Regions from separate parts of the Aerococcus sanguinicola genome, predicted to be linked through region 2. Evidence: predicted binding sites of a transcription regulator. Region 2 holds the regulator's gene; the other holds the start of a gene.
The links. Region 2 encodes HrcA, which represses chaperone genes, less so after heat shock. Its sites were predicted from a motif close to TTAGCACTCNNNNNNNNNGAGTGCTAA; they were not measured.
Positions count from the first base shown of each region.

Region 1: the regulator HrcA is predicted to act here: its motif matches at 1,860-1,886, upstream of AWM72_RS05465 (co-chaperone GroES).

Region 1 covers NZ_CP014160.1:1,223,340-1,226,760, reverse strand. The annotation lists gene groL (chaperonin GroEL) at 1-1,478, opposite strand, end outside; gene AWM72_RS05465 (co-chaperone GroES) at 1,540-1,812, opposite strand; gene AWM72_RS05460 (hypothetical protein) at 2,062-2,256, shown strand; gene AWM72_RS05455 (redox-sensing transcriptional repressor Rex) at 2,360-2,986, opposite strand; gene AWM72_RS05450 (glycoside hydrolase family 3 protein) at 3,065-3,421, opposite strand, start outside.
Region 2 covers NZ_CP014160.1:1,832,730-1,836,150, reverse strand. The annotation lists gene dnaK (molecular chaperone DnaK) at 1-278, opposite strand, end outside; gene grpE (nucleotide exchange factor GrpE) at 337-906, opposite strand; gene hrcA (heat-inducible transcriptional repressor HrcA) at 925-1,986, opposite strand; gene AWM72_RS08185 (MetQ/NlpA family ABC transporter substrate-binding protein) at 2,233-3,084, opposite strand; gene AWM72_RS08180 (LytS/YhcK type 5TM receptor domain-containing protein) at 3,276-3,421, shown strand, end outside.

The DNA.
Region 1 (3,421 bases), 610 kb from region 2:
ACAATCCCTGCTTCAATCATATCTACCCATTCATTGTTTTGGGCATTGAAACCAATACCTTGGTCTTTAGAACGGAGGCGTTCCACAATAACTGAACCTTCTAAGCCAGCATTTTCAACAATTTGGCGGAGAGGTTCTTCTAAGGCGCGTGCCACGATACGTGCACCTGTGGCAGCGTCACCTTCCAGCGCTTCTGTTGCTTTTTCAACTTTATCTTGAACATTCATGAGAGCAGTCCCCCCACCAGCAACGATACCTTCTTCAACCGCTGCACGGGTCGCATTCAAGGCATCTTCAATGCGGAGTTTACGTTCTTTTTGTTCAGATTCAGTTGCAGCACCGACTTTAACAACGGCTACCCCACCAGCTAATTTAGCTAAGCGTTCTTGGAGTTTTTCACGGTCATAGTCAGATGTGCTTTCTTCGATTTGTTTACGGATTAAGGCAATACGTTGTTCTAATTGTTCCTTATTGCCGCCACCTTCAACAACTGTGGTATGGTCCTTGGTTACAGTAACGCTACCAGCCTTACCTAAGTGGTTGATGGTTGCGTCTTTCAATTCTAAGCCGAGATCTTCAGAGATCACTTGCCCCCCCGTTAGGACAGCTAAGTCTTCTAGCATTTCTTTACGACGGTCGCCGAAACCTGGTGCTTTAACAGCAACTACATTCATGGTCCCGCGTAATTTGTTCAGTACTAAGGTTGGAAGAGCTTCCCCATCCACATCATCAGCAATTAAGAGCAGTGGGCTACCTTGTTGTAAGATTTGTTCAAGGAGAGGAAGGATATCTTGGATATTTGAAATCTTACGGTCTGTTAAGAGAATGTATGGATTTTCCAAGCTGGCTTCCATTTTTTCATTGTCTGTTACCATATATTGGGAGAGGTAACCGCGGTCGAATTCCATCCCTTCAACCACGTCTAAGGTCGTATCGATAGACTTAGAGTCTTCAATGGTAATCACACCATCTTCGCCAACCTTGCCCATAGCTTCAGCAATCAGCTTGCCGACTTCTTGGTCACCAGAAGAGATCGCAGCAACGTTAGCAATGGCATCTTGAGATTCCACTTGAACAGAGTTTTCCTTCAAGCCTTCAACAGCTGTCCGGATTGCTTCGTCGATCCCGCGGCGAACGCCAACAGGGTTAGCACCAGCGGTCACATTCTTCAAGCCTTCACGAACAATGGCCTGGGTTAGGATCGTTGCAGTGGTGGTTCCGTCACCAGCTACATCATTGGTCTTAGAAGCTACTTCAGCGACTAATTTAGCCCCCATGTTTTCGAAGTGGTCTTCTAATTCGATATCTTTAGCAATGGTTACCCCATCATTAGTGATCAATGGTGAGCCATAGCTTTGTTCGAGGACAACGTTACGTCCCTTAGGCCCTAAGGTAATCTTCACCGTATTCGCTAACTTGTCCACACCACGCACTAAAGCTTGACGGGCATCTTCTGAAAATTTAATATCTTTTGCCATTAAAATTCATGCTCCTCTCGATACACAAGTAATGATTCAATCTTTAAATTTAATTTTTGATCTAGTCTTCAATAACAGCGACAATATCTTTCGCTTTTAAGATGAGGTATTTTTCACCAGCATATTCCACTTCATTGCCGGCATATTTTTCAAATAAGACAAGGTCATCTTTCTTAACTGGACTTGTGAAATCTTCTGTTTCATCAGCAACTGCAATAACACGTCCCACTTGGGATTTTTCTTGGGCTGCAGATGGTAGTATAATACCAGACGTTGTTTTTTCTTCTTGTTCTTCAAGCTGAACAATCACACGTTCATTTAAAGGTTTTAACATAATTCACATTCCTCCATCAGTTCCAAAAAACAATTCACTTTTTATCGTTAGCACTCACAACTTCCAAGTGCTAACTTACATTTATTATCTTAAAACATTTTATTTTAGAATGCAAGTCTTTTGTTGACTTTTTTTGACCTTTTAGTTTTTCTTTAAATTTTTCCGCCAAAATAGCTGATCTCACTTGTCTTTTAGCCATATTTTCGTTACATTACATATTACGATGCAAGATTAAAAAGGAGTGTTGCTATGTCTTTACAATCACTAGTCATGAATATTGTGCTAAAAATCATCCTTGCTGGCCTCTTCCTCTCCCTGGCTATTTCAATGGTCAGTGAAAACGGTTGGTCCTTCCTTCCCTTCATTAATATTCTCTTAGCAAGCCACGATATCTTCCAAAGTATCCAGTTAATTCGAGCCTACCGAAGAATCAAAAACCTATAAACCAGGTAAGTGGTCTTAAAAGAAATTAATCGAAAAGTGCCTCAAAGAGAGCTATTTCGCTCCTTTGAGGCACTTTTTTGATCACTTATATTAAGCTGATTTCTTAATGGTGGGTCACATAATAAATCAAAGTCTGTAATTCATTGGCTAAATCCACAGTCTGAACAAACATGTCTTTAGGCACATTGAGCCGACTAGCTGAGAAGTTTAATATTCCCTTGACTCCAGCTTCTTCAAGTTGTGGCACCACGCTTTGGGCGGCATGACTAGGGACCGCTAGAATGACAATATCAATTTGACGGGCTTCTAGCTGGTCGACGATCTCGTCCATGCTGTAGATTGGCACCCCTTCGTGGATCTTACCGACCTTCTCTGGATCAATATCGAAAGCTGCATTAATATGAACATTATTAGATTGCTTAAAGTTATAAGAAATTAAGGCATTCCCCAAATTCCCCACACCGATCAGAGCGACCATGGTGAGCTGGTCTTGGCTCAGTAGGCGGCTGAAAAATTCAATTAAATGATCAATTTCATAACCATAGCCCCGTTTGCCCAAAGTACCAAAATAAGAAAAATCACGTCGGATGGTAGCACTGTCGACTTTTACTGCATCAGAAATCTGTTCGGAAGAGACACGATCCATCCCCATTGCCTTGAAATTCTTCAAGCAACGGTAGTAGATTGATAAGCGCTTAGCTGTTGCCTTTGGTATCTTTTTCACTAGAATCCCCCCTGTTTGTTCAATTGTGAAAAATAGAATAGGAATATTTTACCAGGATTTCGACTTCGTAGCAAATCTAAAACTTTAATTTAAGCTTAAGCCGAAGCCATAAGTGTAGCTATTTCCCGCACTATCTTGATAGGCATAAGCGCGGTCCATATACTTGTCCTTATCGTAGCCCGGTACATCATTAGGGGAAGCACAAATACCTTCATCATTAACCGCAATCACGTCATCATTGGCGGGTAGGGTTAGAGGCAGTTTCCCCTTGGCAGGGCAGGCCCCTGTATAGACATCAATGATGGCCTGGATAAAGCTATTAAAGCTGGCAGTTAAGGCGTCAGCTAGAGGCTCTACATTCTCCAAGATAAATGGCAAGTCGAGGTTGACATTAATAATCGTATGGTCAACCGCTGCTTGGATGGCCTTCACCCGGTCGAG
Region 2 (3,421 bases):
ATGGCAGAGATTTCTTCAGGGGTATAATCTTTATCATTTAAGTGAACCTTGTAACCTGATTCACCCATGTGACGTTTGATGGATGCAACCGAATTAGGGTTGGTAACCATTTGACGTTTGGCTACTTCACCGACTGATGATTCCCCATCTTTAAAGGATACAACAGATGGTGTCGTCCGGTTACCTTCTGGGTTTGGAATAATCTTAGGTTCGCCACCTTCAAGTACTGCGACAGCTGAGTTTGTAGTCCCTAAGTCAATACCAATAATTTTTGCCATAATTTAAAATCTCCTTTTCTTCGATTATTCGCTCTGTAGCGTGAACATTAGTCTTTTTTTATTGTGCAATGATAACCATTGCGGGTCTTAAGACGCGGTCCTTTAAGACATAACCTTTTTGGTAAACTTCAACAATTTCTTCTGCTTCCTGGCCTTCTTCAGCAGGCACAGAAGAAACGGATTGGTGGAAGTTCGGGTCAAAGGCTTCACCGACTGGATCGATTACCTCAACCCCTTCTGCCTTCAAGGCTTCAAGCAAGCTTTGGTGGACCATCTCAACCCCCTTCTTCAGATTATTGGACGCTTCGTCATCAGCTTCAATGGCTAAGGCGCGTTCCAAATTATCTAGGGAAGGAAGAATAGCTTGGGCCAAACTTTGTGACCGGTACTTGGCCGCATCTTGTCTTTCATTAGCATTTCGGCGCTGGATATTTTTAATTTCAGCAGATAAACGTAAGATTTGATCATCTTTTTGCGCGATCTTATCTTCCAATTCAGCCACCGGATCTGCTTGACTTTCTTCTTTTTCTATATTTTCTTCATTTGTTTCAGTTTGTTCGTCGACTTCTTCATTAGAAACTTTCTCTTTTTCTTCTTTTGTTTCGAAATCTTTTTCCTGATCTGACACTTGAGTAAAGCCTCCTTTTTAATTTTGTCTTAATTCATTGCTCTCGTCCAAATACCTGCGAATGGCAGATCGCATCCCATTAAAAAGCTGAGCAACCTGCAAATAAGACATGGTTTCTGGACCGAGAATCGCAAATGTAATCTGATTAGCAGGATCTTCTTCACCAATTGTTGAAGTCATTAAACTCATATGCTTGAGTCGCTTATCTTCTAATTCCTTGCCGATGCGAATCTGAATACCGGTTTGAGGTTCCTCGATTAACTGGGTAACCACATCTTGGTCGCTCAATAAGGCATTAAGATTTAAGATTTGATCAATCTCTTCTTTTTCCGATAATGTTTGATAAAACTTATCCGTGCCTTGTATATTGAGCCTCTCTTCATTTAATTTCATCAGCAGGCTTTGAATGAGTAGCTCTTTCTCAAGTAAATGTTGGACTGAACGATCCAAATAGTGGATATAGTCTTGGCGCAAACGCAGGACGACTTCATAGAGCGGCAGTCCCACTAGCTCTTCATTCACCAAATGAACAAGTTGGTCAAGCGCCCCTTCGTCCAATCCTTCAGGAATCGTGAAGACTTGATTTTCAACAGCTTCTTGGTCAGTAATGAGAATCGCCATTGCCTTGTGTGGTGTCATGCCAACAATCCGAAAGGCAGCTAAGCGATGGTGGGTCACTTGGGGGCCCAAAGCAATCGCAACGTAACTTGTCAGTTCAGCCATTGCCTCCGTTGACCGAGCAATGATGTCGGCCAACTGGGTATAGGGCGAAGCAAAAATCTCTTCAACCCGCTCAGCCTGGTCTCGACTTAGACCGCGATCAATTAGTCCCCCATAACGGGGCAAAATATAATTGATATAATAGCGGTAGCCTGACTCAGTCGGCACCCGCCCTGAAGACGAATGCATCTTCGTTAACAAGCCAAGTTTCTCCAAATAACTCATCTCATTACGGATAGTCGCTGAACTTGCATTAATGTGGGGATCACCGGCTAAGGCCTTGGACCCCACTGGCTCAGCAAGGGACGCGTGAGCATCGATCACTGCCTGCAAGATCAGCATTTGTCTTTCTGTTAACATGTTCTCACCTCTTTAGCACTTGGCGACTTCAACTGCTAACACATATAATATATCATGTTCAGAAATGAATGTCAACAATAGTCAAACATTTTTTTGATCTTTTAACTAGAGAAATTATATGCGCACTGGGTCAAAGATCTAAAGTATTTGCTTAGGCTAAAGAGTCCTAGTTTCAAAGGTTAAGGGATGCCCATTTTAAATAAAAAAGCCATGAACAAATTGAACATGACTTTTGGTTAGTGCCTCTTACTTCTCGTATTGACTGGCTGCTTGAATTTCTTCCTGGTCTAATTTAACCGGCTGTTTAGTCCCTTTAAATTTTTCCTTAACAAAATTTTGAACATCCTCTGAATGGTAGAGGTCGAGAAGTTTTTTAAGGGCTTCTTTATTGGGATGGTCCTTGGCAACCGCAAGGATATTGACGCTGCCCAGAGTATCGTCATTGACACTTTCCTTATAGATCGTATCCTCTTCTAGGTCCAAGCCTGCTTCCATAGCAATCGTGTTCCCGATGCAGGCCGCATCTAGGTCAGTCAAGCTGCGTGGTAGGGTATTCTCATTCATCACGTCAAAATTTAATTGTTTGGGGTTGGCTTGGATATCATCCACACTGTAGAGGCTCTTCTCTTCATCTGTTAACTCAATTAAGCCCGCTGCTTGAAGCAAGAGCAAGGCCCGGGACTGGTCAGAAGGATAGTCAGCTAAGCCGATATGAGCCCCTTGGTCCAGGTCTTCCAACTTGTCCAATTTAGCGGAATACAAGCCCATGGGTTCAAAATATGTCGATCCCAGGGCTTCAAGGGAGTCGCCTTGTTCTTGGTTGAAGCTATTCATGTAGGCAAAATTCTGGAAGGCATTGACATCAACCTCTCCTTCAGCCGTCGCTGTATTGAGAACTGGACCTTCGACAAAATCTTTAACCTCAATCTCAAAACCAGCCTCCTTAGCTGCATCCGACTTAGCAATATAGCGCCAGATTTCAGCATCCGAAGCCTTAGAACCAATTAATACCTTCTGTTGCCCCTTCTGTCCCTGGCAGGCTCCTAATAAGAAGACCAAGGAGACCAGGAGGACCAATCGCCATCCTTTTCTTATCATCTAATCATTCCTTTCTAATAAAAACACTTTATTCTTATTATAATGACAAAATCAAAAATTGTAAGAGGCAATCTTAAGCCTCTAGTCGCTTTTGGGAGAATCTGTTAAACTTAGCAGTAGTTAAAGAAAAACGACCAATGTGTATATAACTGCTCAACCCAACTATTTTTTCATGAAGAGAGGCTCGTTAAATGCTTGAACTTTTTATGCTGTTGATGGAGCGGGCCGGCTTGATGGTTCTTCTCGCCTACGCCCTCCTCTATATTCCCCGCTTCAAGGAGGCCCTGGTCAACCGTCAATCAAAAAAAGACTACCTGGTCTTATTGGTTGTCTTTGC